3 regions of the Kitasatospora sp. NPDC093102 genome follow, and region 3 is predicted to be linked to each of the others. Evidence: riboswitches for the same ligand, from Rfam matches in the RefSeq annotation. Region 3 holds a riboswitch; each other region holds the start of a gene.
The links. A riboswitch is a leader RNA that binds a small molecule or an ion and turns the genes downstream of it on or off. The one in region 3 is predicted to bind cyclic di-AMP.

Region 1 (9,577 bases), on a different contig from region 3:
GTCCGGATCGACGGCGCGGTCAGCAGGCTGTCCACCGAGGGCTACGTCTACCTGCCCCCGCAGTACTTCCAGCCGGAGTACGCCCAGAAGCAGTTCCCGGCCGTGATCGTCAGCACCGGATTCCCAGGAATCGCCGAGAACCTGATCACCCGCTTCAACTACCCGGGTGCCGCGCTCAAGCTGCTGCAGGAAGGGCGGATGCAGCCGACCGTCATGGTCCTGGTGCGTCCCTCGCCCGCGTTGCCGCAGGACACCGAGTGTGAGGACGTCCCGAACGGCCCGCAGTCCGACACCTACTTCACCAAGGACGTGCCCTCGGCGATCCAGGCCAGCTTCCGGGTCTCCAGCGACCCGCAGGCCTGGGCCTTCATGGGCAACTCGACCGGCGGCTACTGCGCGCTCAAGCTGGCCATGCGCCACCCGGACGTCTTCCCGACCGCCGTCGCCCTCTCCGCCTACTACGACGCCGCCGACGACCCGACCACGGGCGACCTGTTCGGCGGCAGCAAGCAGCGCCGCGACGAGGCCAACCTGTTGTGGCGGCTGAAGAACCTGCCGCAGCCCAAGGTGTCCGTGCTGCTGGCCGGGACCAAGAAGGGCGACGGCAACTACCGGCAGGAGACCGAGGCCTTCGTCGACGCGGCGCAGAGCCCGATGAAGGTCTCGTACAGCATGCTGGAGAACGGCGGCCACAACTTCGAGACCTGGAGCGCCCTGCTGCCCTCCTCGCTGGAGTGGCTGTCCCAGCACCTCAAGGTGCCGAACCAGACCGTCTGACGGGGAGCGGCACCAGAACCAACTGCCCGGACCGCCCGGACCATCCGAACAGGCTGGGCAGAAGACCGAACCCCCGGGGCCACGGCCCGGGGGTTCGGTCGTTCACGAGCCGTACGGATCCCGCCCAGCGGTCCCGCCGCTCAGGCCACCCGCTCCAGCGTCCCGGTGTGCAGCTCGCCGACCCGGCCGCCCTCGCCCTCGAAGGTCCAGAAGGCCCGCACCGTCAGCCTGCCGAGGTCCATCACGTGGCTGACGGTGATCCCGCTCTGCTCCGTCCAGCTGACGAAGTAGATCTCCGGCGCGACCTCGGCGACGTGCAGCCGCACGTCCTCCCACTGGCCCGCGGACTCGCCGAGGCCCTCCCAGCGCAGCCGCGTGCCGTCGGCCGAGTAGGTGTTGCGGAAGGCCGCGCCGTTGTCGGCCCGGAAGAGGTAGGTACGGCCGGCGAAGGCGGGCAGGGGCGCGGTCATGGTGGGGCGGGTCCTCGTTCCTGTTCGGTCGTGGCGAGCATCCGGTCGGGCTCGCCGCTCTTGTGCACAGCGGCTGATGTCAGGCTTCCAATTTATCCGACCGGGCCCACTCGGTCAGGCGCTCGCCACGGTACGGTCCGCCACCACGCGGCCGCCCGGATGTGCGACCGGCACATGGGCGGGAGCGCGCGCCGGTTCTGCCGTCCGGCCATGAGACGCACCCCCACACACCGACCTGCTGCGGCGCGTACACCGCGCAGTACGGGGTGGACACCACCGCGCCGCCTGGCCCGCCTTGGCCCTCCCGCTCCCGGAAATTGATCAACTCGACTGCCACGCAGCGTCGTTGATCGACACCACTGTGAGCTGCGCGACAACCCGCCCGGCCGAGTTGTCCGCACACGTACGACCCACCTAGCCTGCAACGGTCGTCCGCCCTCGCGGACCCCGCCGCCGGGACGCCGAATCCTGTCCACCCGCTGGCGGGTCGCCGAGCACCACAGCGGACGGGAGCGGGGGAACCACGGTCAGCGCCCGGCCCGTACACCACGCCACGGCGTACGGGCCGCGGCCAGGGGTGAAGCCGCTCCGCAGGCGGCCGGGCGACCTCAGCCCGAACCCGACAACTCACCTCGCAGGCGTCGCAGAGGTCACCCCATGCCCAAGCCTGCCAGCTCGACGCACCGGCCGGCGCCCGCGGCCGCCCGACGCCGTGGACCGCGCCACGCCCGTCCGTCCCACCGCGGACGCAACGCCGCCCTCGCCGCCACCGGGGCGTTCGCCATCAGCGGCGCCGGGCTGCTCGGCCTGTCGGCGGTCACCGGTGCCCAGGCCGTCATCGCGCCGGCCGTCACCCAGGACCGGCTCGGCCCCGCCACCATGGTCGCGGGCAGGGCCGCCACCGCCTCGCTCGGCCTGCACTCCTCGGCCTGCTTCACCGCGAAGACCGTCGGTGTGGGCGTGCGCGACGCGCGCGGCAACAACCTCGACTTCCCCGGCAACGCCTCCGACGTGCGGATCTGCCCGAGCGGGGTCGACTTCACCAGCGGTGCGCGCGCCCTGCCCGCCGGGACGTACACCCAGTTCGGCTTCTGGCAGGACCTCGGCGGCGCCTGGCACAACCTGCCCTCGCAGCAGCTGGTCGTCTCCGCCGCCGGGGCGTCTACTCCGACCCCGACCCCGACCCCGACGCCGACGCCGGCCCCGACCTCGACCGCCAAGCCGACCCCGACGGCCAAGCCGACCGCGACCACCGCGACCACCGCGACCACCGCGACCACCGCGACCACCGCGACCACGTCGAGCCCGACGACCACGTCGACCCCGAGCGCCACCCCGAGCCCGAGCGCCCCGGCGCCGTCCTCCCCGGTCGCCGGCAAGTCGCTGACCTGGTCGGACGAGTTCAACGGTGCGATCAGCTGGGGCCGGCGCTGGGTCGGCGACAAGAGCACCGCGTACAAGTACGGCAACCACAACCCGGGCGACAGCAAGCTCGACTGGCTGAACAGGAACAACGTCAGCGTCGCCGACGGGGTCGCCACCTTCACCGCCACGCCCGGCGGGCCGGTCCTGGAGAACGGCAAGCAGTCCTGGAACACCGGGTTCCTGACCACCGAGGGCTCCAACGAGGGCTTCCAGGTCAGGACCGGCGACTACGCCGAGACCCGGGTCAAGCTGCCCGCCGGCAGCGGCGCCTGGCCGGCCCTGTGGACCTGGAAGAACGGCAACGGCGAGGTCGACTCCTTCGAGTACCACCCCGACAACCCGAACCTGCTGGAGCTGACCAACCACGTCAACCCGGGCAACGCGAGGTACCACACCGACGCGAGCGCCATCGCGAAGGACCGGTGGGTGACCATCGGCACGTACTACGGCGCCGACTCGGTGGACTGGTACGTCAACGGCGTCAAGGTCTTCTCGGACGGAAAGGGCGTCGGCGCCAACTGGTCGGCGCACCTGATCCTCAACCTCTCGGTGTGCGCGGGGCAGTACCACCCCGCGCCGCAGGGGACCGCCCCGATCACCTTCGCCGCCGACTACGTCCGCGTCTACCGGTAGGACCGGGCCACGGGCAGGACGGTCCCGCCGGTCGGGCCGGCCCCACCGGCAGGACGGCGTGACTCAGGAGGCGGCAGTCGTCTCGACCACCGTGATGTCGAACGGCTGCCGGTTGTTGCCCTCGTTCCGGTCGTCCGCGCCGCGCACCACGACCGAGCCGCCGCTCAGCCTGCCCGCCGGCAGCTCCGGGTCGAGCCGGACCGGGATGAGGGCGGTCGCGCTGCGCCCCTCCCGCAGTCCGGGCCCGAACACGCACCGCACGATGCGGCGGTGGCCCAGCACCCGGCAGTCGGAAGGGAAGTACGGGCCCTCCGGGCTGACGCCCTCCGGCAGGGTGACCACGACCGTGAAGGGGGAGGCGGTGGTGTCCGGGCCCCCGTTGCCGACGAAGGCGCGGACGGTGGTGGTGCCGCCGGGGGTGGCCGGGTCCGGGGCGGTCCGGACCACCTCCAGGTCGGAGTCGGACGAGCGAGCGGCGGCCGGCGCGGGCAGCGTGGAGGCCTCGGGTCCTGTGCCCGTCGCTGCTCCGGGCTTCGCCGGGGCGGGCAAGGTGGACACCCCGGACGCGCCCGTCGCGACGACCTCCACCGCGGGCCGGGGCTCGGGCTGCCGCAGCGCCCAGGACGGGTCGGTGGCCAGCACCGTCACCGCGCATCCCGCCGCCAGGGCGGCGACCAGTGCGGCCCCGCCGAACCCCCGGTCTCTCGCGGCAGGCCGTGCGCCACCGCTCCGCACGTCACTGCCCGGTACGTGGCCGCCCGGTGCCTCACCGCCCCGAACGTCCCGGTGCTGCTGCTCCATCCCCGCTCACCCTGCCCTCGCGTCCCGGCCGTCCGCGCCGTCGCGGGCGGCGTCGGCACCAGGGTGGCGGAGCCGGCATCGGAGCCCGGGGGCAACCCGCCCGTCGTCCGCCCGAACGGATGAAGCGGCGCGCCGCCCCGACCCGGTGGTCCGACAAGGGGGGTTGACGGGGTGTCAGGGGGCGAGGACCTGCCCCAGCCGGGTCGCGATCCGGTGCATCACCGGGACCAGTGAGGCGGCCCCGGCCTGCCCCTCCAGGGCCCGGATGCGAGCCTCCGGGCCGGAGACCGAGAGCGCCGTGGGTGTCGGCGCGCCCGGGACGGCGAGCGCGATGCAGCGGACGCCGATCTCCTGCTCCTGGTCGTCGACCACGTAGCCGCGCTCGCGCGCCTCGACGAGCTGGCGCATCAACTCCTGCGGGTCGGTGACCGTGTACTCGGTGTGCGCGGGCAGCGGGTTGGGGCCGAGGGCGGCGCGGGCCTCGTCCTCGGGCAGCTGGGCGAGCAGCGCCTTGCCGACGCCGGTGCAGTGCGGCTGCACCCGTCGGCCGACCTCGGTGAACATCCGCATCGAGCGGCGCGACTGGACCTGGCCGACGTACACCACCTCGCCACCCTCCAGCACCGCCAGGTTGGCGGTCTCGCCGGTGGCCTCCATGAGTTCGGCCAGGTACGGGCGGGCCCAGCTGCCGAGCAGCCGGCCGGCCGTTTCGCCGAGGCGGATCAGCCGGGGGCCCAAGGTGTAGCGGCGCGCAGTGTCCTGGCGGACATAGCCCTGCTGGACGAGGGTACGAACCAGTCGGTGGATGGTCGGCATCGGGAGGCCGGAACTGGTGGAGAGCTCGCTGAGGGTGGCCACACCGCCGGAGTCGGCCAGCGCCTCCAGGAGTTGGAAGGCGCGTTCGACGGACTGTACGCCGCCGCCCGTGCGGTCGGCGCCTGTCGTCGATGCTGGGTCGGGGGTCGCAACCACCGGCGTTCCCTTCGCTGTCGGGGAGGAGTAGAGTCCCGGCGACCTCTTCAACAAACCGTTGAAATTCTGTATCGCGGAAACTAGTCTCCACCTTACAGAATCGAACTCGCCGACAGGCGGGTTCCGATCGAGGAAGTTCCCCGAGGAACCTCCCACCGGAGCTCCCCTCGCCAGGCTCAACCGTCTTAGGAGTGTCCTGCTCATGGCTGCAGATCAGGGGCCCTCCCCCAGCCTCCGGCCGGGGGTACCCCCAACCGCCTCCTCTCTCGCCGCTCCGGTCGTCACTGTCGCCGGTCCTCGCGTCCACCGGGCGGAGGAGGTGCTCACGCCGGAGGCGATCGCCTTCGTCGGCGGGCTCCATCGCGCCTTCGAGGGGCGCAGGCAGGAGCTGCTGGCCAGGCGGGGGAGCCGCCGTGCCGAGATCGCCGCCGCCGGCACGCTGGACTTCCTCCCCGAGACCGCCGAGATCCGGGCCGGGGACTGGAAGGTCGCCGAGGCGCCCCGTGCGCTCCAGGACCGCCGGGTCGAGATCACCGGCCCGACCGATCGCAAGATGGTCGTCAACGCGCTCAACTCCGGGGCGAGGATCTGGCTCGCCGACTTCGAGGACGCCACCTCCCCGACCTGGGAGAACGTGGTCAGCGGCCAGGTCAATCTGATCGACGCCTTCGAGGGCCGGATCGACTTCACCAGCGAGGCGGGGAAGGCCTACACCCTCAAGCCCGCCGCCGAGCTGGCCACCGTCGTGGTTCGTCCGCGCGGCTGGCACCTGGACGAGAACCACCTGCTGGTCGACGGCGCCCCGGTGGCCGGCGCGTTCGTCGACTTCGGCCTCTACTTCTTCCACAACGCCGCCCGACTGCTGGCCAAGGGTGCGGGGGACCCGAACTCCGGCCCGTACTTCTACCTGCCGAAGACCGAGAGCCACCTCGAGGCCCGGCTGTGGAACGACGTGTTCACCCACGCCCAGGCCGAACTCGGCATCCCGCACGGCACGATCCGGGCGACCGTGCTGATCGAGACCATCACCGCCGCGTTCGAGATGGACGAGATCCTCTACGAGCTGCGCGACCACGCGGCCGGCCTCAACGCCGGGCGCTGGGACTACCTGTTCTCGATCGTCAAGAACTTCCGCGACGCCGGCGAGCACTACATCCTGCCGGACCGCAACAGCGTCACCATGGCCTCGCCGTTCATGTCCGCCTACACCCGGCTGCTGGTGCAGACCTGCCACAGGCGCGGCGCCCACGCGATCGGCGGCATGGCCGCGTTCATCCCGAGCCGCCGCGACCCCGAGGTCAACGCGGCCGCGCTGGAGAAGGTCAAGGCGGACAAGGACCGGGAGGCCGGCAACGGCTTCGACGGCTCCTGGGTCGCCCACCCCGACCTGGTGCCGGTCGCCCGGGCCTCCTTCGACGCGGTGCTCGGAGAGCGCCCCCACCAGAAGGACAACCCCGGCCCGGCCGAGCCGGTGACCGCCGCCCAGCTGCTCGACATCGCCGGTGCCGGTGGCACCTGCACCCACGCGGGGCTGCACAACGCCGTCCAGGTCGGCATCCGCTACATCGAGGCCTGGCTGCGGGGTTTGGGCGCCGTCGGCATCTTCAACATGATGGAGGACGCCGCCACCGCCGAGATCTCCCGCTCGCAGATCTGGCAGTGGATCCACAACGGGGTCGTGCTGTCCGACACGGGCGAGAAGGCCACCGCCGAGCTGGTCCGTGGCCTGGTCGCCGCGGAGCTGGCCGGCCTCCTCGCCGGGCTGGGCGAGGAGGCCTACAGCGCCGGCCGTTGGCGCGAGGCCGCCCGGCTCTTCGAACAGGTCGCCCTGGCCGAGGAGTTCGTGGACTTCCTGACCCTTCCCGCGCTGCCCCTGCTGGGCTGAGTCCGACCCACCCGCCGGCGCCATCGCTGCCGCCTGCCAGGCTGCGGCACTCCGGCGGCCCACCACTCCGTTCCGTACGGCGACGAATCCACCTGTCCTCTCGTCGCCGTACGGAACGGTCTTTTCCACGTGAGGAGTTCACTCATGACGCGCATGTTCTTCAACGGCCAGGCGATGGTCGGCGGCCCCTTCCACGCCAAGGTCGCCGACTCGCTGATCGGGCCGGCCCGGACCGCCCCCGGCTACCGCTTCTTCTCCATCGACCACAGCGGCGGGACGGACGTCTGTCCGGGGCTGCTGGCCGACCCGGAGGCGGACACCGCCATCGAGGGCGAGCTGTACGACATCCCGCTGGAGCGGCTGCGGGACGTCATCCTGCCGGGCGAGCCGCGGGAGCTGGAGCTGGGCGTCATCAAGCTGGAGGACGGCTCCGCGTGCCTGTCCATGCTGCTCTCCCGGGGCGAGCTGGAGCGCGGCGTCCACCGCGAGATCACCCACCACGGCGGCTGGCGCGCCTACCTGGCGACGATCGGGCGCACGGCCTGACGAGGAGCAGGAACAGCGACCTGACGAGGAGCAGGAACAGAGACCTGACGAGGAGCAGGAGCAGAGAGCACGGAACAGATTTCAGCGAACAGATGATGAAATCTGTCATCTGTTCGCTGAAATCCGTCCGCCGTGCTCCGGAGGCACGCCACGGCCCCGGACCCTCGCCGTGGGTCCGGGGCCGCGGTCCGTACACCCGCCGGGGTGGACGGAGTCCGGGGGCGCACCGTCCCTGGGCGCCCCCGGAGTGCGGGTGGGCGTCAGACCGGACGGGCCGCCAGCTCGCGGGCGGCGCGCGCGCAGTCACGCGCGATCCGGTCCTCGTCGACGGTGGTCAGCTGCCCCTTCTCGACCACCGCGTTGCCGTTGACGAACAGCACGGACAGCGGCGGCAGCGCCCCGAAGGTGAGCGCGGCGACCGGGTCGGCGATGGACGAGTGCATGATCCCGTCGATCTTCCACAGCGCCAGGTCGGCGAGCTTGCCGGCCTCGACCGAACCGATCTCGTCCTGCCGGCCGAGCACCCGGGCGCCGCCCATGGTGCCCAGGCGCAGCGCCTGCCGCCCGGTGAGCGCGGCGGGGGAGCCGTGCAGCCGGTTGATCAGCAGGGCGTTGCGCAGCTCGGTGCCGAGCTCGCCGGACTCGTTGGAGGCGGTGCCGTCGACGCCGAGGCCGACGGGGACGCCGGCCCGGAGCATGTCGGGCACCCGGGCGATGCCGGCCGCCAGGCGGGCGTTGGAGGACGGGCAGTGGGCGACGCCGGTGCCGGTCTCGGCGAACTTGGCGATGTCGGAGTCGTTCATGTGCACGCAGTGCGCCATCCAGACGTCCTCGCCGAGCCAGCCCACCGACTCGAAGTAGTCGGTCGGCCCCATGCCGAACAGTTCCTTGCAGAACTGTTCCTCCTCGGCCGTCTCCGAGCCGTGGGTGTGCAGCCGGACGCCCTTGCGGCGGGCGAGTTCGGCGGACTGGCGGAGCAGGTCGGTGGAGACCGAGAAGGGCGAACAGGGCGCGATGGCGACGTGCAGCATCGAGCCGAAGGAGGAGTCGTGGTACCGGTCCACGGCGGCTTCGGAGGCGGACAGGATGTCGTCCAGCCCCTCGACCGCGTGGTCCGGCGGCAGCCCGCCGTCCTTCTGGGAGCGGTCCATCGAGCCGCGCAGCGCGGTGAAGCGCAGGCCGAGCTCCCGGACGGCCTCGATGGAGGCGCCCAGCACGTCGCCGCCGTCCTCGGGGAAGACGTAGTGGTGGTCCGCGGCCGTGGTGCAGCCGGACTTGAGCAGTGCGGCGGCGGAGCCCTGGCTGGCGGCGTGTACGAGCTTCTCGTCGATCCGCGCCCAGGTCGGGTAGAGGGCGACCAGCCAGTCGAACAGGATGTCGTCCTGGGCCAGGCCGCGGGTGATCCACTGGTAGAAGTGGTGATGGGTGTTGACCAGGCCGGGGGTGACCAGGTGGCCCTCGCCGTTGATCCGGCGCACCACGTTGTCCAGCCACGCGGGGGCGGGGCCGTCGCCCACCGCCTCGATGGTGTTGCCGAGGATGACCACGTGGCCGCGGGCGTACTCGGTGTCGTTCGCGTCCACGGTGGCGATCGCGACGTTCTCGATCACGATCCGCTGGTCCGCGGGCGGGGGCTGGACTGCCATGGCGTGACTCCTATGGGGGAGGGCCGGGAGGGGCGCGCACCGAAGGGCGCACGCCCTCCCCGGCCGGTCAGGACGGTGTCGCCGTCGGCACCGTCGCGCCGGAGGCCTGGCCGGACCTGGTCCGGCGGGCGGCCCCGACGTGGTGGAAGAGCAGGTTGAGCAGGACGGCCGCCACGGAGCCGGCCGAGATCCCCGAGTGCATCAGGGTCCGGACGGCCTCCGGGAAGGAGTCGTAGAACGTCGGCACGGCGATCGGGATGATGCCGACACCGAGTGAGACCGACACCAGGATGGTGTTCGAGCCGGACTCCATCCCCGCCTCCGCGAGGGTGCGGATGCCGCTGGCCGCGACCGTGCCGAAGAGCACGATCCCGGCGCCGCCGAGGACGGGCTGCGGAACCAGGGAGACGACCGAGCCCAGC
Region 2 (9,577 bases), on a different contig from region 3:
GGAGCACCCGGACCTCGCCGTGCTCAGCCGGAAGGTGGACGGCCAGTGGCAGGAGTTGACCTCGGTCCAGTTCCTGGCCGAGGTGCACGCCACCGCGAAGGGCCTGATCGCCGCAGGCGTCGAGCCGGGCGACCGGGTGGCCATCATGTCCCGCACCCGGTACGAGTGGACGCTGCTGGACTTCGCGATCTGGACGGCCGGCGCGATCACCGTGCCGGTGTACGAGACCTCCTCCGCCGAGCAGGTCGAGTGGATCCTCGGCGACTCGGGCGCGGTCGCGGTGATCACCGAGACCGACCAGCACGTCCGGGTGGTCGACGGGATCCGCGAGCGGCTGCCGGAGCTGAAGCGCACCTGGCAGATCGAGGGCGGGGCGATCGCCGCGCTGGCCGAGGCCGGGCAGAACGTCCCGGACGCGACGATCCAGGAGCGCCGCCGGATCGCCGGCCCCGACGACCTCGCCACCATCGTCTACACCTCGGGCACCACCGGCCGCCCGAAGGGCTGCCAGCTGACCCACGGCAACTTCCTGGCCGAGTGCGGCAACGTCGTCGAGCGCCTGGCCCCGCTGTTCCGCCTCGGCGAGAGCTCCGTCCTGCTCTTCCTGCCGCTGGCCCACGTGTTCGCCCGGATCGTCGAGATCGCCCCGGCGATGGCCCCGATCAAGCTCGGCCACGTCTCCGACGTCCGGAACGTCACCGCCGAGCTGGCCGCCTTCAAGCCGACCCTGATCCTGGGCGTGCCCAGGGTCTTCGAGAAGGTGTACAACACCGCCCGTGCCAAGGCCCAGGCCGACGGCAAGGGCAAGATCTTCGACAAGGCCGCCGAAACCGCGATCGCCTACAGCCGGGCGCTGGACACCGGCGGCCCGGGCCTGGTGCTGCGGCTCAAGCACGCGGTCTTCGACAAGCTGGTCTACAGCAAGCTGCGCGCCGCCCTCGGCGGCCGGGCCACCCACGCCATCTCCGGCGGCGCCCCGCTCGGCGAGCGCCTGGGCCACTTCTACCGGGGCATCGGCTTCACCGTCCTGGAGGGCTACGGCCTGACGGAGACCTGCGCGGCCACCGCCTTCAACACGTGTGACAAGGCGAAGATCGGTACGGTCGGCCAGCCGGTGCCCGGCGCCTCCGTCCGGATCGCCGAGGACGGCGAGGTCTTCTTCAAGGGCCCGCACGTCTTCACCGGCTACTGGAACAACCCGCAGGCCACCGCCGACACCCTCAAGGACGGCTGGATCGCCACCGGCGACATCGGCTCGCTGGACTCCGAGGGCTACCTGACCATCACCGGCCGGAAGAAGGAGATCATCGTCACGGCCGGCGGCAAGAACGTCGCCCCGGCCGTGATCGAGGACCGGATCCGGGCGCACGCCCTGGTCGGCGAGGTCATGGTGGTCGGCGACCGCAAGCCCTTCGTCGCCTGCCTGATCACCGTCGACCCGGAGTTCTTCCCGAAGTGGAAGGAGCTGAACGGCAAGCCCGCCGGCGCCACCGTCGCCGACCTCGCCGCCGACCCGGACCTGCTGGCCGCCCTCCAGTCCGCGGTGGACGACGGCAACGCGGCCGTCTCGCACGCCGAGGCGGTCAAGAAGTTCCGCCTGCTGGACACCGAGTTCTCCGAGGAGAGCGGCCACCTGACGCCCTCGCTCAAGCTCAAGCGCAACGTCGTGCTGAAAGACTTCGCGGCCGACATCGAGGCCATCTACCAGAAGTAGCCGGACCCACGGACGCCGGACGGGCCCCGTCTCCTCCCCGGGAAGGAGGCGGGGCCCGTCCACGTCACCCGGCCAGCAGCGAGGTCAGCCGCCCCGCCAGCAGGTCCCAGCGCCAGGAACGCTCCACCCAACGCCGCCCGGCCTCGCCCATCCGCCGCCGCAGCTCCTCGTCGTGCAGCAGCCGGACGATCCGCTCGGCCGCCGCCGAGGCCGAGCCGCCGGGCACCACGTACCCGGTCTCGCCCTCCAGCACCGCGTCCGGCGCCCCGCCGGAGTCCCCCGCGACCACCGGCAGGCCGGTCGCCGAGGCCTCCAGGTAGACGATGCCCAGACCCTCGACGTCCAGCCCCCCGCGCCGGGTGCGGCACGGCATCGCGAAGACGTCCCCGGCCCCGTAGTGGGCGGGCAGCTCCCCCCACGGCACCGAACCGGTGAACCGCACCGAGTCCCGTACGCCCGTGGCGTCCGCGAGCTTCTCCAGGTCCGCCCGGTACGGGCCGCCGCCGACGATCAGCAGCACCGCGTCCGGCACGTCGGCGAGGATCTGCGGCATCGCCTCGATCAGGGTGTCCTGGCCCTTGCGCGGCACCAGCCGGGAGACGCAGACCACCACCGGCCGGTCCGCCAGCCCCAGCCGACGGCGCACCTCGGCGCCCCCGGAGCCCGGGTGGAAGGTCGTCTCGTCCACGCCCGGCGGCAGCTGGACCATCCGGGCCGCGGCCTGCGGCCCGACCGCCGCGGCGATCCGGGAGCGGGTGTACTCGCCCAGGTAGGTCAGCACGTCGGTGCCCGCACCGATCCGGCGCAGCAGCTGCCGGGAGACCGGCAGCTGGGCCCAGGCGGCCTCGTGCCCGTGGGTCATGCCGAGCAGCCGCCCGGCCCCGGCCCGGCGCAGCGTGGGCGCCATCAGCCCGAGCGGGGCGGCGGCGCCGAACCAGACCGAGTCGCACCGCTCCGCGCGCAGGATCTCGGCGGCCCGCCGGGTGACCCGGGGTGTGGGAACCATCACCTTCGTCCGGTCCCGGATCACCGGGAACGGCTGCTCGGCGTCGAAGCGGGCCACCTCGCTGCCGTCCCGCCAGGTCGAGGCGTACACCACGACGCTGCCAGCGGGCTGACGGACGGCCATGTTGTGCACGAAGGCCTGGATGCCACCGGGGCGGGGCGGGAAGTCGTTGGTGACGATCAAGGTTCTGTGCATCAGGCCACGGCTCGTTCGGTCGGGGGGTGCGCGGTGTACCGCTGGGTGATCCGTACGATAGGTCAACACCATGACCCGCCGGGAACGGAACCGCGCACGGCAACCGTTTGACCCCCGGGTCAGTCCTAGTACCTAGGCCGCGGATGCGGCGGCCCGGGCGTCCGTCGATACGACGCCTCCGGTGGGGACGTCCGAGACGAACGAGGGAGCGCAGTGGAATTGGCCCCGGCCACCGAGCCCGGTTCTTCGCGCGGCCGCCTCGGCCGCCCGCTCGGGGCGCTCGCCGCGCTCGGAGCCACCTGGGTGGCCACCCGCGCCCTGCTGGTGCTGCTGGCGACGGGCGTGCTGAAGGCGCCCGGCGGGGACGTCACGGCGGACGTCTGGATGATCTACCACGCCTGGTACGGCGTGCTCCAGACCGGCACCTTCCCGTTCGACGACGTGACCTGGCAGTACCCGCCGGGCGCCGCCCTGGTGATCCTGCTGCCGGGCCTGCTGCCCTGGTCGTACCTGGTCTCGTTCTGGGTGATCTGCGGGATAGCCGACGCGGCCGCGGCCGCGCTGCTGGTGCGCACCGGCCTGCGCCGGGGCCGGGCGCTGACCGGCGCCTGGCTGTGGGTGGTGGGCGTCCCACTGCTCGGCCCGATGATCTACAACCGCTTCGACGTCATCGTCACCGCGGTCGCCCTGGCCGGCCTGCTGGCGCTGATCCGCCGCCCGGCGGTCGGCGGGCTGCTGCTGGGCCTGGGCGGCATCGTCAAGATCTGGCCGCTGCTCGGCCTGATCGGCACTCCCTCCGGCCGCCGCACCCGCCGCTCCTGGACGCTGGCCGGGTCCACCGCCGTCTCGATCGGCTTCCTGCTGGCGGCCGGGATGAACGGCGCCTTCGACTTCCTGGCCTTCCAGAAGGACCGCGGCATCGAGGTCGAATCGCTCGGCGCGCTGCCGCTGCACTTCGCCCGGATCGCCGGGGCCTGGGACGGCAAGGTCACCATGAACTACGGCTCCCCCGAGATGCTCGGGCCGTGGGTGAGCGTGATCAGCAAGGTGATGTTGGCCGGCACCCTGCTGGGCTTCGGCTGGCTGCTGCTGTGGCGCTTCACCTCCAAGCGCCGCAGCGCGGCCACCATGTACGACGCGGCGCTGTGCGCGCTGCTGATCTTCGTGGTGACCAGCCGGGTGATCAGCCCGCAGTACCTGGTCTGGCTGATCGGCGTCGCGGCGGTCTGCCTGACCGTGCGCAACAGCAGCCAGCGGCCGGTGGCGGTGCTGATCCTGCTCGCCTGCCCGCTGACCCTGGTCGAGTTCCCGACCATGTTCACCCAGGTCCTGGCCAGCGACCCGGCGGCGGTCACCGTGCTGGCCGTGCGCAACCTGCTGCTGCTGGCCGCGGCCGTGCTCTCCTGCGTCCGGCTCTGGCGCTCCACCCGCGGCGAGGCGCCGCTGCCGCCGACCGTGGTGCTGGACCACGAGCCCGCCGCGCTGCCCGTCGCGGGCTACCCGGTGCGTCCGGGCATCGCCTACGAGCAGGACCTGCTGGACGGCATCGACCACCCGGGCACCCCGGCCGAGCAGCGCCGCTGATCGGCCGCTGATCGGACACGTCTCACAGCGCCGCCACCTGCTCCAGCCAGAGCCGGGTGAACTCCTCCAGGCCGACGCCCAGCTCACGGCGCATCAGCCGGTCGGTCCGGCGCTCGCGCTCCTCGCCCTGCCCGTCGGCCGCGCCGATCGCCCGGTAGAAGGCGACCAGCCGCCGCGGGCCGTGGACGCGGGCGATCAGCTCGCAGGCCAGCCAGGACTGCTCGTAGGCCTGGGCGATGCCGGTGGCCCCGGCGGCGAAGTCCCGGTCGGCGGGCAGTGCGGTCGGCGGCTTCCCCGCGGCGACGTCCCGGGCCAGCTCGGGGGCGATCTGCCGGGGGCTGCGGCCCGAGTCCCGGTAGGCGGTCCAGTCGGCGACGCCCTCGGAGAGCCACAGCGGGGTCCAGGCCCGGGTGTCGGCCCTGGTGGCGACGTGGGTGGCCTCGTGGGTGATCACCACCTGGCGGCCGAAGTCACTGAGCCGCCCGTACGCCTCCGGGTTGACCAGCACCCGGTCCGAGGGGGTGTGCCAGGGCGCACCGGGGGCGGCCACGGTGACCGCCGCCATGCCCGTCCAGCCGTCCGGGTCGCCCTCCAGCAGCCGGGCGAACTGCTCCTCGGTCGCGGGCCGCTCCAGCAGCAGCCGCCCCGGCCAGGCGCCGCCCCAGACCTCGGTGACGGCGGGCACCGCCCGGTCCCCCACCGCGACCAGCTCGGCCGGGTCGGGGCCGGCCACCGGCCCGAGCACCAGGCAGTGGGCGCCCGGCGCCGACCGGAGCGGCCCGAAGTCCCACGGCGCGGGCGGCCCGCCCGCGCTCTCCTCGCGCTCGACCCGCCAGCCGTCCCCGGCCCGGACCAGCTCGATCCGGCGCGGGTACACCACCGGGTACTCGTCGTACCCGGCGATCCGCACCGCCAGGTCGGCGGCGGCGGTCAGCCGCTCCGGCCCGCCGGAGGCGGCGAGCACCAGGTTGCGGTACCCCGTCTCGGCCACCGGCAGCCCGGCCCACGGCGCCGCCGAGCGCGCCCGCTCCGCGAGCGCGGCGGCCACCTCGCCGTACCGGTCCGCCGACCGCGCCGGGGCCGCCGCCGGGACGGCCGGCGGCAGCGACAGCTGGACCAGCCCGCCGGCCGCGAGCAGCAACGCACCCCGCCGGGACAGCACGCGGCGGGGGCGGGGCCGGGGCCGGGCTATCTCAGCGGGGTCGGCGGGGTCAGCGGGGTCGGCAGGGCCGGACAGCGGGGCGCTCAGAGCCGGACCACCCCGGAGACCGGCATGGCGGAGACGCTCTCGTAGCGGACCTTGGCACCCGGACGGGGGGCGTGCACGATCACCCCACCACCGGCGTACATGCCGACGTGGTGCATGTCCCGGTAGAAGATCACCAGGTCTCCCGGTCGCGCTTCGGACAGGTTGATCCGCTGCCCGGCGTACGCCTGGGCCTGCGAGGTGCGCGGCAGGGTCACTCCGGCCTGCCGCCAGCTGTAGTACATCAGACCGGAGCAGTCGAACGCGTGCGGCCCGGTGGCCCCGTAGACGTACGGGGAGCCGATCATCCGCACCGCGGCCGCCAGCGCGGCGGCCCCGCGCTCGGAGGCGGGCGGGGCGGTGCCGAGGTCCAGCCGGTCGGTGCCCCGGGTGGCGCGCTGCTCGGCGTCCCGGGCGTCCTGGGCCGTCATCCGGGCCCGCTCGGTGGCGCCCAGACCGTTCAACAGCTTCTGCGCCTTGGCCAGCCGCTGCTGGATCTGCTGCTTGCTGTCGGCGAGCGAGCGGCGGGTCTGGTCGAGCTCGGCGAGCTTGCCGGCCGCCTCGGTGCGGCGCTGGTCGAGCCGGCGCTGCCGGGTGACCAGCTCGTGCAGGGTCTCCTGCTGGCGCACGGCGGCCTGGCCCAGGGTGCGGGCGCGGGCCAGGTAGCCCTCCGGGTCGGGCGAGAGGATCAGCTGGGCGGTCTGGGTCATCCCGCCGCCGCGGTACTCGGCCCCGGCCACCGTCGCCAGGTCGCCGCGCAGCTCGTTGAGCTGGTCCTGGGCGACGGCGATCTCACCCTGGAGGATCGTGGTCTCGCCCTGGAGCCGCCGCTGGGCCTCCTGCGCCGCGTTGGCCTTCTCGGACGCCTGCTCGGCCTCGTCGTACAGCTGCTCCACCTGTGCCGTGACGTCCTGGCGGTCGGACGGGTCCGGGCTGCCGGGGGCGGCCTGGGCGCTGCCTCCGGCGGCCACGCCCAGCGCGGTGGCGGCGGCCGCGGTCAGCACCAGCGCCCGGGTGAGCAGTTGGGAACGGCGGTGCACGGGCATGGCGGCAGCGGCTCCAATCCTGCGGTGCGGCCCCCGCCGCCGCACCACGACGGGCGGCCGTCGAGCGGGAGTCCGGTGGCAGACGTTAGCGAGTTCGGGCAAGCGAGTCCAAACCCCTCCCAACTCGAATATTTGACCCCTAATCGGACATCAGGTCGACCCCGCCGGAAAAGCCGCAGGCCCGGCCTTCCCTGGGGAAGACCGGGCCTGGAAGCGTCCGTGCCGGGATCAGACCCGCACGATGGAGGCCAGCGGCATGTTGGTGACCGCCTCGTAGCGCACCGACGCACCCGGCTTGGGCGCGTGCAGCACCTGGCCGTTGCCCGCGTAGATGCCGACGTGGTGGGCGTCGCTGTAGAAGATCAGCAGGTCGCCGGGCTGGGCCTGGGAGATGTCCGAACCGATCCGGGTGCCGGCCGAGGCCTGCGCCTGCGAGGTGCGCGGCAACGACACGCCGGCCTGGTTGAACGCCCAGACCATCAGGCCGGAGCAGTCGAAGGAGCCCGGGCCGGTGGCGCCCCAGACGTACGGGCTGCCGACCTTGGACGCGGCGGCCGAGAGCGCGGCGGCACCGCGCGAGCTGCCGGCGGCCACCTTCACCGGAGCGGTGGTCGTGCCGGCCGCGAGGTCGCCGCGGCTGTTGTCGCGCGAGGCGCGGTCGGCGGCGGCCTTCGCGGCGTCGAGCTTCGCGGACTCCGCCTTCAGCTGGGCCTCGGCGGCGGCCTTCTCCTCGGCCTGCTGGAGCGCCCGGCGCTCCTGCTCGGTCAGCGTGTTGAGCAGGTCCTGGGCCGCCTTCAGCTTGCCCTGGACCTCCTCCTTGGAGGCCTTCAGCTGCTGGGTGGTCGACTCCAGCTCGGCGAGCTTGCCCTGGGCCTCGTTGCGGTCCTGGTCGAGCTTGCGCTGCTGCTCCTGGAGCTCCTTCAGCTGACCCTTCTGGGTGCTGCCGGCCTGGTTCAGCGTGCCGGCCTGGCTGAGGAAGTTGTCCGGGCTGGAGGAGAACATCAGCTGGACGGTCGGGGATATGCCCCCGTTGCGGTACTGCTCGCCGGCGATCTCGGCCAGGCCGCCCTGGAGCTCGGTGACCTGGGCCTGCTGACGGGCCACCTGGTCCTGCAGGCCGGAGACCTGCTTCTCCAGCTCCTGCTGCTTGGCCTGGGCGGCGTTGTAGTTCTCGGTCGCGACCTCGGCCTGCTCGTTGAGCTGGTCGACCTGCTCCTTGACCTGTTCCTTGGTCGGCTGCGGGTCGGCGTGGGCACCGGACTGCGCGGAGAGGGCGACGGCTGCGGCAGCGACCCCGGTGAGGATCGAGACGCGGGCGCGACCGGCGGGCTTGGGACGACGATGGGACGCCACGAAGGCGGACTCCTTCTTCCTACGTCCGCCTACCGGGTGAGCTGACGGGTTCGGGCCGGAAGCATGCCCTACGGCGCCTCACGGCCGTTCCATCGGCCGACCTGGCGCCGATTCACCCCGGAGGAACGTGGTTCCCCGGCTCCGCTCCACAGCGCCCCCGACCACTGGGCTCCCCTGTCGGGCAGTCGCTTCGACCTGCCCCGCTGCCTCGCGAACTCGGCGGTAACCACCGCCGCCACCCTGGCAGGGCGATCGACAGTGCGGTGGTTCGGGGCACGACCCTAGTAACTGAACCGTGATCCGTTCAAATCCTTGTCAGAAAAAAGACGGAAGATTACCCAAGTTCCTTTGTGAAAATGACCGATGGTAACCAATGGCGTACGCAAGGCTGATCGGTTCTCAGCATGTGGTCGCGAAGGAGCCGGAAACCCGAACGCCACCCCCGCACGGAGGTGGCGCTTTTCACAGGCCCCGGAGGAGCCCCTCGGGCGTGTCGGACCGTCAGACCCGGCGGATGGTGTTGATCGACATCGCGTCGGCCTTCATCACCTTCACCACGTCACCGGTGTGCGGCGCGTGGACCACCATGCCGTTGCCGATGTACATCCCGACGTGGTGCATGTCGTTGCCGTAGATCACCAGGTCGCCCGGCTGGGCCTGGTCCAGCGAGGGCACCCGGGTGCCGTAGTGGCCCTGCTCCTGCGAGGTGCGCGGCAGCGAGACGCCGGCCTGCCCGTACGCCCAGACCATCAGGCCCGAGCAGTCGAAGGTGGTCGACCCGGTGGCGCCCCACACGTACGGCGAGCCCTGCTTGCTCATCGCCTTGGCCATCGCCACGGCCGCGTAGCCGCTGGCCGGCGGCAGACTGCTGAGGTCGACCCGGTCGCTGCCGCGCGAGGCGCGGTCGTCCTGTGCCTGCTGGGCCCGCAGCGCGGCGCGGTCGGCGGCGCTCAGCGAGTTCAGCAGGTCCTGGGCGGCCTTCAGCTTGGTGTTGACGTCCGCCTTGGCCTGGTTCAGGTCCTTGGTGGTGGTGTCCAGCGAGGCGAGCACGGCGGCCGCCTCGGCCTTCTCCTGGTCCAGCCGGCGCTGCTGGTCCAGCAGTCCCTTGAGCGCCTCGGCCTGGCTGGTGCTGGCCTGCTGGACGGTGGAGGCCTTCTCCAGGTAGCCGGACGGGTCGGAGGAGAGCATCAGCTGGACGGACGGGTCGATGCCGCCCATGCGGTACTGCTCGCCCGCCACCTCGGCGAGACCACCCTGGAGCTGGGTCATCTGCTCCTGGCTGCGGGCCACCTGGTCCTGAAGCTGGTCGGCCTGCTTGCGCAGCTGGTCCGCCCGCTCCTTGGCGCCGTTGTACTTCTCAGCCGCCTGCTCCTGCTCCTCCTGGAGCTGGTCGATCTGCGCCTTGACGTCCGATTTGTTCGGCTGCGGTGCGG
Region 3 (9,577 bases):
CCCGGCGAGGTCGAGCGCCTCGTCGTCCAGGCCGGTGAGGGCGCGGCCCCGGGTGTGCAGGTGGCGGCGGCGCACCACGGGGCCGGGGTGGGCGGGGGTCGCGGTGTAGAACGGGCGGGCGGCCGGGGTGCGCCAGTCGAGCAGCAGCGGTTCGTACGTCTCGTCGGTGAGGCCGGTGCGGCCGATGTAGTGGACGGTGCCGTCGCGCTCGTCGAGCCGGCCGAAGCACAGGCCGCGCTCGACCGCGTCCAGCCGGGCGACGTGGCGGGCGGCCTCGCGCGCACGCACCTCGCGTTCCAGCCGGGCCTGGTGGGTGCCGCCGGGCGCGGCGCCGTCGTGGGCGCCGTCGGCGGTGCGGCGGGCCCGTTCGCGTACGGCGTCCAGCCGGGCGTAGAGCCGGGTGAGGTGGGCCTGCTCGGTGCGCAGGGCCGTGGCGAGGCCGCCGCTGGAGTCCGGTGCGGCCACTGGAGGTTCGCTCATCGATGTGGTATCCTTGCGGTGAGGAGGTTGTGGTGCGTCATCTGAAAGGCGCTCAATTGACCCAGCCTACCCCATCCGCCGACGCCCGGCGTGACCTCGGCTGTTACTCTTGCGAAGCGTGAGCGCGAAGCCCCAGATCCCCAATGTCCTGGCCTCCCGGTACGCCTCGGCGACCCTGGCCCAGCTGTGGTCCCCCGAGCACAAGGTGGTCCTCGAGCGCCACCTGTGGCTCGCCGTCCTGAAGGCCCAGCAGGACCTCGGCGTCGAGGTGCCGGCGAACGCCGTCGCCGACTACGAGCGGGTGATCGACCAGGTCGATCTCGGCTCGATCGCCGCCCGTGAGCGGGTCACCCGTCACGACGTGAAGGCCCGGATCGAGGAGTTCAGCGAGCTCGCCGGGCACGAGCAGATCCACAAGGGCATGACCTCCCGGGACCTGACCGAGAACGTCGAGCAGCTGCAGATCCGCCAGTCCCTCGAACACGTGCGGGACCGCACGGTGGCGGTGCTGGTGCGCCTGGCCAGGCTGGCCGCCCAGCACTCCGAGCTGGTCATGGCCGGCCGCTCGCACAACGTGGCCGCGCAGGCCACCACCCTGGGCAAGCGGTTCGCGTCGATCGCCGACGAGCTGCTGGTCGCCTTCCGCCGTCTGGAGGAGCTGATCGCCCGCTACCCGCTGCGCGGGATCAAGGGCCCGGTCGGCACCGCCCAGGACATGCTGGACCTGCTCGGCGGTGACACCGAGAAGCTTGCCGAGCTGGAGCGCCGGGTCGCCGGGCACCTCGGTTTCGACCACGTGCTGACCAGCGTCGGCCAGGTCTACCCGCGCTCGCTGGACTTCGAGGTGCTCACCGCCCTCGTCCAGCTGGCCGCCGCGCCGTCCAGCCTGGCCAAGACCATCCGTCTGATGGCCGGCCACGAGCTGGTCACGGAGGGCTTCAAGGAGGGCCAGGTCGGCTCCTCCGCGATGCCCCACAAGATGAACACCCGCTCCTGCGAGCGCGTCAACGGCCTGGCCGTCATCCTGCGCGGCTACGCCTCGATGACCGGCGAGCTGGCCGGTGACCAGTGGAACGAGGGCGACGTCTCCTGCTCGGTGGTGCGCCGGGTCGCGCTGCCGGACGCGTTCTTCGCCTTCGACGGTCTGCTGGAGACCTTCCTCACCGTCCTCGACGAGTTCGGCGCCTTCCCCGCCGTGATCGAGGCCGAGCTGGACCGCTACCTGCCGTTCCTCGCCACCACCAAGGTGCTGATGGGCGCGGTGCGCGCGGGCGTCGGCCGGGAGACCGGGCACGAGGTCATCAAGGAGCACGCCGTCGCCTCCGCGCTGGCGATGCGCGCGGGCGTCCGGGAGAACGAGCTGCTGGACCGGCTGGCCGCCGACGAGCGGATCCCGCTGGACCGGGCCGCGCTGGACGCGCTGCTGGCCGACCGGCTGTCCTTCACCGGTGCGGCCGGTGCCCAGGTCGCCGAGGTGGTCCGCCAGGTGGAGGCCGTCGCGGCCGCCTACCCGGAGGCCGCCAAGTACGCGCCGGGCGACATCCTCTGACGGGCACTACCCTCTGAGGCCGGGTCAGTTCTGAGCCGAGGGCCCCGCCGCCGGACCGGTGGCGGGGCCCTCGCGCGTCGTGGGGACGTGGCCCGGGTCGAACGGCGGGGTGGTGGTGCCGCACGGCCAGTCGCAGTTCGGCTCGGCCACCGCCTGCTCCTCGGGGGCGAGCACGTTGCCCCGTACGGTCGCGAAGGCGATCAGCCCGCCGGCGACCAGCAGGCCCGCGCAGATCAGCATCGCGGTGTGAAAGGCGGAGTCGACCGAGGCGGGCACCCGGTAGGCGTCACCGCTCAGCCCGGCCAGCGCCGGCAGGGCGGCCACCGCGAGCAGGCCGGCCGCGCGGGCGGCGGCGTTGTTGACCCCGCTGGCGATGCCCGCGTGCCGGACCTCGACGGCGGCCAGCACGGTCGCCGTCAGCGGCGCGACCAGCAGGGTCATTCCGCAGCCCATCATCGTGACGGCGGGCAGCACGTCCGCCCAGTACGAGGAGTCCGGGCCGATGCGCAGCATCAGCAGCACCCCGGCGGCGCACAGCACGGGACCGACGGTGAGCGGGATGCGCGGGCCGATCCGCTTGCCGAGGCGCCCGGCGCGCGCGGACAGCGCCAGCATCAGCACGGTGATCGGCACCAGCGCGAAGCCCGAGACCAGCGGTGAGAACCCGGACACGATCTGGAGCTGCACCACCAGCAGGAAGAAGACGCCGCTGAACGCCGCGTACACGCACAGGGTGACCAGGTTCACCGCGGTGAACAGCCGGGAGGAGAACAGGCCGAGCGGCAGCATCGGCTCGGGGGCGCGGCGCTCGACGGCCACGAAGGCGACGCCGGCCACCAGTCCGATCGCCCCGCTGACCCAGACGGTGGGGGACAGGCCCTCGCCGGCCGCGGTCAGCGCGTAGGTGACCGCGCCGAGGGCGAAGGCGGCGAGCACGGCACCGAGCACGTCGAAGCGGCCGGAGGCGTCCTTGTCCCGGCTCTCCGGTACCGAGCGGGTGGTGACCGCGATCACGGCGACGGCGAGCGGCAGGTTCAGCAGGAAGATCCAGCGCCAGCCGGGACCGTCCACCAGCCAGCCGCCGAGGAAGGGGCCGACCGCGGCCGACACCCCGCCGAAGCCGGACCAGAGGCCGACCGCCGTCGAGCGGTCGTCAGGATGGAAGACGGCCTGGAGCATGGCGAGTGAGCCGGGGGTGAGCAGGGCCCCGCCGATGCCCTGGACGGCGCGGGCGGCGATCAGCACCCGGATGTCCGGTGCGAGGGCGCAGGCCGCGGAGGCGGCGGCGAACCAGACCACGCCCACCAGGAAGACCTTGCGCCGCCCGTACCGGTCGCCGAGCGCGCCGCCGAGCAGGATCAGGCCCGCCAGGGTGAGCAGATAGGCGTTCAGCGTCCATTGCAGGGACGCCAGGGAGGCGCCGAGGTCGGCGCCGATCCGGGGCAGGGCGACGTTCACCACGGTGCCGTCGAGCATCGCCATGCTGGAGCCGAGCACCGTCGCCAGTAGTACCCAGCGCCCCTGCGCGGTGCCCAGGCGCAGGGTGCCGGCCTCGGAGGTGGCCACGGGCGAATCCTGCGCTGCCGGGGCGCACGTGACAAGGGTCACCGCTGGGTGTGTTGACCGAGGGCGGTGGGTGAACGGGCGGGCGCGCTGCGTCGCGGATCTCGGCGCAGGGTCGTGGATCAGTGGCGGGGGGTGAATGGGTTGTGTACGTACCGTGGGGTCCGGCCTGCGGAGGGTCACTGCGCCCGGGGGGATCGTTGCCGTTTCAAGAGATCGACATTGCTTCACCCGAACGGATGGGTTTTAGTTCAGCGACCGCCCGGCCAGTCCGGACGGATCCACCGGGTGGAACGCCGAGTCCTGCCGCTGCCCGGTGGTTCGAGACGAACTCTGTACGGCAGGAGTGGGGGACCCACAGGTAAGTCGCCGGACCGGAGTTCGCGCCTCAGGGCGCGGGTGTCCAGGACCGGCTCGGGGTGAAGCCGCGCATGCGGCCGGGCAACTCCAGCCCGAACCCGACAGCTCACCTCGCAGGCGTCGGAGAGGAAAATCCCATGCCTGCTCAGGCTCGTCGTATCGCCCTGCCCCGCGCTGCCCGCATCGGCATCGCCACCGCCGTCACCGGTGTCTCCTTCGCCCTCCCGCTCGTGACCGCGGTGAGCGCCCAGGCCCACATCGTTCCGGCCGCCCCGGTCGCGCAGGCCGCTGCCTCCACCGACGCCAAGCCTGCCGCGCAGGCCGCTGCTCCGGCCGCCCAGGCGGCGCAGGAGAGCTACCGCGTCGTCGGCGGCGACACCCTGTCCAAGATCGCCGACGCCAAGAACGTCGAGGGCGGCTGGCGCGCGCTGTACGAGCAGAACCGCTCGGTCGTCGGCGCCAACCCGAACCTGATCTTCCCGGGCCAGCAGCTCGCGCTGCCGGGCCACGCCGCCGCGCCGGCCGCCGACGCTGCTCCGGTGAAGCCCGCCGCCCCGGTGAAGCCCGCCGCCCCGGCCAAGCCGGCCGCTCCGGCGACCCAGGCCGCCACGCCGCAGGCCCAGGTCCAGGTGAAGACCGAGGCCGCCAAGCCGTCCGCGCAGCTCCAGACCCAGGTGCAGGTCGCCGCTCCGGCCCAGGTCGTGACCGCCACTCCGGTGGCCGCCGCCACCTCCGGCTTCGTCGCCCCGCTGGCCAACCCGAAGCTCGGCACCGCCTACGGCGTGGCCGGTTCGATGTGGGCCTCCGGCCACCACACCGGCCAGGACTTCATCGCCTCCACCGGTACCCCGCTGCGCGCCGTCGCCAACGGTGTCGTGGTCAAGGCCGGCAACGGCGGCGCCTACGGCAACCAGGTCGAGATCAAGCTCGCCGACGGCCACTACGCCGAGTACGCGCACCTCTCCTCGATCGGTGTGAAGATCGGTCAGGCCGTCACCGTCGGCCAGCAGATCGGCCTCTCCGGCGCCACGGGCAACGTGACCGGCCCGCACCTGCACTTCGAGATCCGCAACGGCTCGGAGTACGGCTCGGACATCAACCCGGTCGCCTTCCTGCGCGCGCACGGCGTCGCGCTCTGAGCCCGAGGCACTCCGACCTCGCGGGGCCCTGAGCCCCGAAGGTTTCAGGAACCACCGCTGCTGCGGGGCGAATCGATCCTCCGGGATGGTCATGTCGGGTGACCGCTCGACCGGGTGATCGCCGCACGGCGGACATGGGCGCGGGACACGCCCAGGCCGGCCCGGCTCCACGAGGACCTCCTCGTGGAGCCGGGCCGGCTGCGTCGTCCGAGCGGTGGAACGAGGCGTCAACTCCGGTGCGCTGACGGTCTTCGACCGTCGTGCGAGTGGCTCCGGCGCGCCGTGTCGTCGGACGGCCGGCGCCCGGCCGGTCCGGCCGGGCGGGTCCGGGAAGTGAGGAGGCCGGACGACACTTCCGGCGGGCTCGCGTCGCGGCCCGGGGTCAGTGCCGGTGGACCGGCAGGCCGTACTGGGCCGCGGCCAGCAGCTCGTGCATCCGGTGGCCGAAGTCGTCGGTGTCCCGGGCCGGTTCGGGAAAGACCAGGCGGACGTCGCGGTGACCGTGCGGGTGGTCCAGGCGCAGCACCAGGCCGTAGCGGTCCAGTGCGAGCGGGCGGATCTCCGGCTCGTGGGCGAGCACGGCAGGGTCGAGCAGCCGGGTGAGGACGTCGAGCGCCTCCGCGTGGTCGTCGGCGAAGTGGGTGAGCAGCGCGGCCTCGTGCCGGGCCAGCGGGTCGGGGGCGGCGAGGGCGAGGTCGCCGGCGGTGATCGCGCCGGTGCCGTACGGGGTGGCGAGGACGGCGTGGGCGACGTCCACCCGCAGGTGCACGCCGAGGCCGTCGTCGGTGAGGTGGGCCGGGTGCAGCCGGCCCGCCAGGGTGAGGCGGGCGCGGACCCGGTCGCGGACGGCGACGGGGGAGACGTCGGTGACGTCGAGGACGACGGCGAGGCCGTCGGTGGCGCCGGCGGCGGCCGCGGTGAGCGGGTCGTCCAGGGCGGCGCGCAGTCGTAGCCGGGAGCCGTGCACGGAGACCGGGGTGTCCAGGTGGTGGTGCTCGCCCAGGGCGCGGACGGTGAGCGAGGAGGTCGTGCTGAGCAGGCTGTGGATCCGTTCGGCGGTGGTGGGCTCGGGGACCTCGGTGTCGCCGGTGGGCAGGCTCATGGACGGACCTCCAGTAAGTTAGGTGAGCCTAACCTAATGCGAGGGTGAGGGTGTGGCAAGCAGGCGCCCGGACGGGCGGAAGGGCCCGGGTGGCGTCCGGGCCCTTCGGTGCGGCGGTGCGTCAGCCGATGACGGCCTGGGCGTCGATCTCGACCAGCATCGGCTCCTGCGGCAGCTCGACGAAGACGGTGGTGCGGCACGGCTTCACGCCGCCGGGCTCGATGTTCTCCTCGATGAACTCGGCGTAGACCTCGTTCATCAGCGGGAAGTCGGCGCGCTTGGTGAGGTAGACGCGGAACATCACCACGTCCTCGATGGTGGCGCCGCCGGCCTCGACGATGGCCTTGACGTTCTCCAGGGTGCGGCGGGTCTGTGCCTTCACGTCGCCGTGGTGCAGGTACTCGCCGGTGTCCGGGTCCTGCGGGCCCTGGCCGGAGACCTGGAGGATCGGGCCCTTGCGGACGCCCTGGGAGAACATCCAGGCGGGGGCGGGGGCGCCGTCGGTGCGGATCTCGGCCTTCTCGCCGGTCTGGGGGTGCTCGGAGGACATGGGGCTCCTTGGTGTCTTCGACGGTTCGTCAGGTGTGGTCGGGACGGCCGCAGTCGGCCGACACGGCGCGGGTGGTGGTGAGCAGCTGCGGGAGCAGGTCCAGCACCTGCTCGTACGGCAGGACCACGTCGGGGACGGAGATCGACGCGGCGGCGACCACCCGGCCGCTGGCGTCCCGGACGGGCGCGGCCACGCAGTTGATGAAGGCCTCGTGCTCGGCGTGGTCCTGTGCCCAGCCCTGGACGGCGACCTTCTCCAGCTCGGCGAGCAGCGCCTCGGGGGTGGTCAGGGTGCGTTCGGTGTGCGGGGTGAAGTCGATCCCGGCCACCACCCGGCGCCGTTCGGGCAGCGGCAGGTCGGCCAGCAGCACCTTGGAGACGGCGGCGCTGTGCAGGGCGGCGCGCAGGCCGATCCGGGAGTACATCCGCACCGGATGGCGGGAGTCGAACTTGTCGATGTAGACCACCTCGCCACCCTCGTACGCGGCCAGGTGCACGGTCTGGCCGGTGGTGGCGTTCAGCTCGGCCAGGTGCGGCGCGGCGATCCGGCGCACGCCGCGCTGCTCCAGGGCCAGGCCGGAGAGCGCGAAGAGGCCGGCGCCCAGGTGATAGCGGTAGGTCGCGTCGCGATAGACGAATCGTTCCTCTTCGAGGCTCTGGAGCAGTCGGAGCACGGTGGTTTTGTGGACACCGAGCACTTCGGCGAGCTGGTCGAGGGAGCGCTCGCCCTCGCCGAGCTCGGCGAGGATGCGCAGGGCGCGGGTGACGGTCTGACTCATCGTGCTCCGCTTCGAGGGCTGGGGTTCCTGCTCATTGTGCCCGGGCCCGGTCGGCGTACGGCGCCCGGTCGGCCGGGCGCACGCGGCCGGTGGGCAGGGCCGGGCCGGTGATGCCCTCCGCGGTGACCCGGGTGGCGGCCCACTCGGCGGGGGAGGCGTCGAGCAGGGCAGCCACCACGGCGGCGTCCGGCAGCTCGGCCTGGTCGCCGTGGGTGGTCAGCGCACAGGCAGCGCTCAGGTGGCCGAGCCGCAGCCGGCGCCGCTGGTCCAGGCCCCGGACGGTGCCGGCCAGGTAGCCGGCCGCGAAGGCGTCGCCCGCGCCGGTGGCCTCGACCACCTCGACCGCAAGGGCCGGCTCGGTGACCGCCGTACCGTCCCGGCCCAGAGCGGTCACCTGCCTGGCGGCGTCCTTGACCACGACGGTGGCCGGTGCGGGGAAGCGGCGGCGCAGGGTGGCCGGGTCGCCGGTGCCGAAGGCGGCCTCGGCCTCGTCGGCGCCGAGCAGCAGCAGGTCGGCGGTGTCCAGCAGGGGTGGCAGCACGGCCGGGTCGCGGTCGCGCCAGAGCGAGGGGCGCCAGTTGAGGTCGAAGCTGACGAGCCGGTCCGGTCGGCGGTCGGCGAGCAGGGCGCGCAGCAGGGCCAGGCAGCCGTCGGAGAGTGCGGCGGTGATGCCGGACAGGTGGAGCAGCCGGGCGCCGGACAGCAGTGCGGCGGCGGCCGGGTCGGCGAGCAGGTCGGGGGAGAGCGCGGCGGCCGCGGAGCCGCGCCGGTGGTAGTGCAGCCGGCTGCGGCCGGGGCCGAGGTCGTGGCGGTCGCCGGTGGTGCCGCCGACCTCCTTGAGGTAGAGGCCGGTCGGGCGGTGCGGGTCGACCGCGACCGCCGAGACGTCCACGCCGCGGGCGGCGACCTCGGCGAGCAGCCGGCGGCCGAAGCCGTCGTCGCCGACCCGGCTGATCCAGGCGGTCGGCACGCCGTGGGCGGCCAGCGCGCCCGCCACGTTGGACTCCGCGCCGCCGACGGAGAGCCGGAAGCTCTCCACCGACTCCAGCGGCCCCGGGCGGTCCGGCAGCAGGACGGCCATCGACTCGCCCACGCACACGGCCGTCGGGGGAGGACCGGGGCGGGTCGGGCCCTGGGTGTCCTGTCGCGGCATGTGCGGGGCTCCTCGTCTGCGGCCGTTCCGTCGAGAGCGGGCCCACCGGGTCGGCACCGTTGCGCACGAGCGTTTGCGCACGAGCCGACCCCGTTGACCGGGAGTCAGGTCCGTTGACCGTGGTCCGGCGCCGATGCTAGAACCGTGTTGCCAGCATGTGCAACCCACGTTGCACATGTTGCAACCTGTGCGGATGGAGGGACACGGTGGTGGAGCAGACCTTCGCAAGCAGTGGCACCGGGCCGGGCATCGCCCGCGGCGCGGTGGCCGCCCTGGCCGACGAGCCGCTCGACTGGCGGTTCAAAGCCGCTCCACCGCAGTCGTGGGGCCGCAGTACCCGGGAGTGGCTCGCCACCGGCCCCACCCTCTCCTCGCTCGGCACCCCACTGCTCACCCTCGACGGCGCCGCCCTCGACCACAACGTCCGCACCATGGCCGACTGGTGCGCCAAGGCCGGCGTCGCGCTCGCCCCGCACGGCAAGACCACCATGGCGCCCGCCCTCTGGCAGGCACAGCTCGACGCCGGCAGCCACGGCATCACCCTCGCCAACCTGCCCCAGGTGCGGGTCGCCCGGGCCTTCGGGGTCCAGCGCATCCTGCTCGCCAACACCCTGCTCGACCCGGCCGGACTGGCCTGGCTCGCCGACGAACTCGCCGCCGACCCGCGCTTCGCCTTCCTCTCCTGGGTCGACTCCGCCGAGAGCGTGCGGCTGATGGACGAGGCGCTGCGCGCCGCCGGGGCCGAACGGCCGGTCGAGGTGCTGGTCGAACTCGGCGGCCCCGGCGGACGGACCGGCGCCCGCGGCGTGGACGCCGCCGTCGAGGTCGCCGCCGCCGTGCTGCGCGCCCCCACCCTGCGCCTGGCCGGCGTCGGCGGGTACGAGGGCGCGCTCGCGCACGACG

Region 1: another riboswitch for cyclic di-AMP. It lies ahead of AB0O11_RS11770 (glycoside hydrolase family 16 protein); the one in region 3 lies ahead of AB0O11_RS30495 (LysM peptidoglycan-binding domain-containing M23 family metallopeptidase).
Region 2: another riboswitch for cyclic di-AMP. It lies ahead of AB0O11_RS04780 (NlpC/P60 family protein); the one in region 3 lies ahead of AB0O11_RS30495 (LysM peptidoglycan-binding domain-containing M23 family metallopeptidase).

Annotation. Positions count from the first base shown of each region.
Region 1 is NZ_JBFBFA010000006.1:242,321-251,897, forward strand. It holds gene AB0O11_RS11760 (alpha/beta hydrolase-fold protein) at 1-777, shown strand, start outside; gene AB0O11_RS11765 (MoaF N-terminal domain-containing protein) at 918-1,247, opposite strand; cyclic di-AMP (ydaO/yuaA leader) riboswitch at 1,726-1,903, shown strand; gene AB0O11_RS11770 (glycoside hydrolase family 16 protein) at 1,905-3,305, shown strand; gene AB0O11_RS11775 (hypothetical protein) at 3,369-4,106, opposite strand; gene AB0O11_RS11780 (IclR family transcriptional regulator) at 4,281-5,078, opposite strand; partial or broken gene aceB (malate synthase A) at 5,371-6,963, shown strand; gene AB0O11_RS11790 (gamma-glutamylcyclotransferase) at 7,108-7,509, shown strand; gene AB0O11_RS11795 (8-oxoguanine deaminase) at 7,770-9,155, opposite strand; gene AB0O11_RS11800 (nucleobase:cation symporter-2 family protein) at 9,223-9,577, opposite strand, start outside.
Region 2 is NZ_JBFBFA010000002.1:314,602-324,178, reverse strand. It holds gene AB0O11_RS04805 (long-chain fatty acid--CoA ligase) at 1-1,714, shown strand, start outside; gene AB0O11_RS04800 (glycosyltransferase family 4 protein) at 1,779-2,915, opposite strand; gene AB0O11_RS04795 (glycosyltransferase 87 family protein) at 3,129-4,499, shown strand; gene AB0O11_RS04790 (hypothetical protein) at 4,522-5,661, opposite strand; gene AB0O11_RS04785 (NlpC/P60 family protein) at 5,745-6,791, opposite strand; gene AB0O11_RS04780 (NlpC/P60 family protein) at 7,020-8,144, opposite strand; cyclic di-AMP (ydaO/yuaA leader) riboswitch at 8,155-8,308, opposite strand; gene AB0O11_RS04775 (NlpC/P60 family protein) at 8,646-9,577, opposite strand, start outside.
Region 3 is NZ_JBFBFA010000036.1:36,311-45,887, reverse strand. It holds gene AB0O11_RS30510 (ATP-binding domain-containing protein) at 1-480, opposite strand, end outside; gene purB (adenylosuccinate lyase) at 599-2,029, shown strand; gene AB0O11_RS30500 (MFS transporter) at 2,054-3,595, opposite strand; cyclic di-AMP (ydaO/yuaA leader) riboswitch at 3,950-4,087, shown strand; gene AB0O11_RS30495 (LysM peptidoglycan-binding domain-containing M23 family metallopeptidase) at 4,090-5,091, shown strand; gene AB0O11_RS30490 (DUF2470 domain-containing protein) at 5,474-6,193, opposite strand; gene AB0O11_RS30485 (RidA family protein) at 6,315-6,743, opposite strand; gene AB0O11_RS30480 (IclR family transcriptional regulator) at 6,772-7,521, opposite strand; gene AB0O11_RS30475 (sugar kinase) at 7,553-8,674, opposite strand; gene AB0O11_RS30470 (alanine racemase) at 8,881-9,577, shown strand, end outside.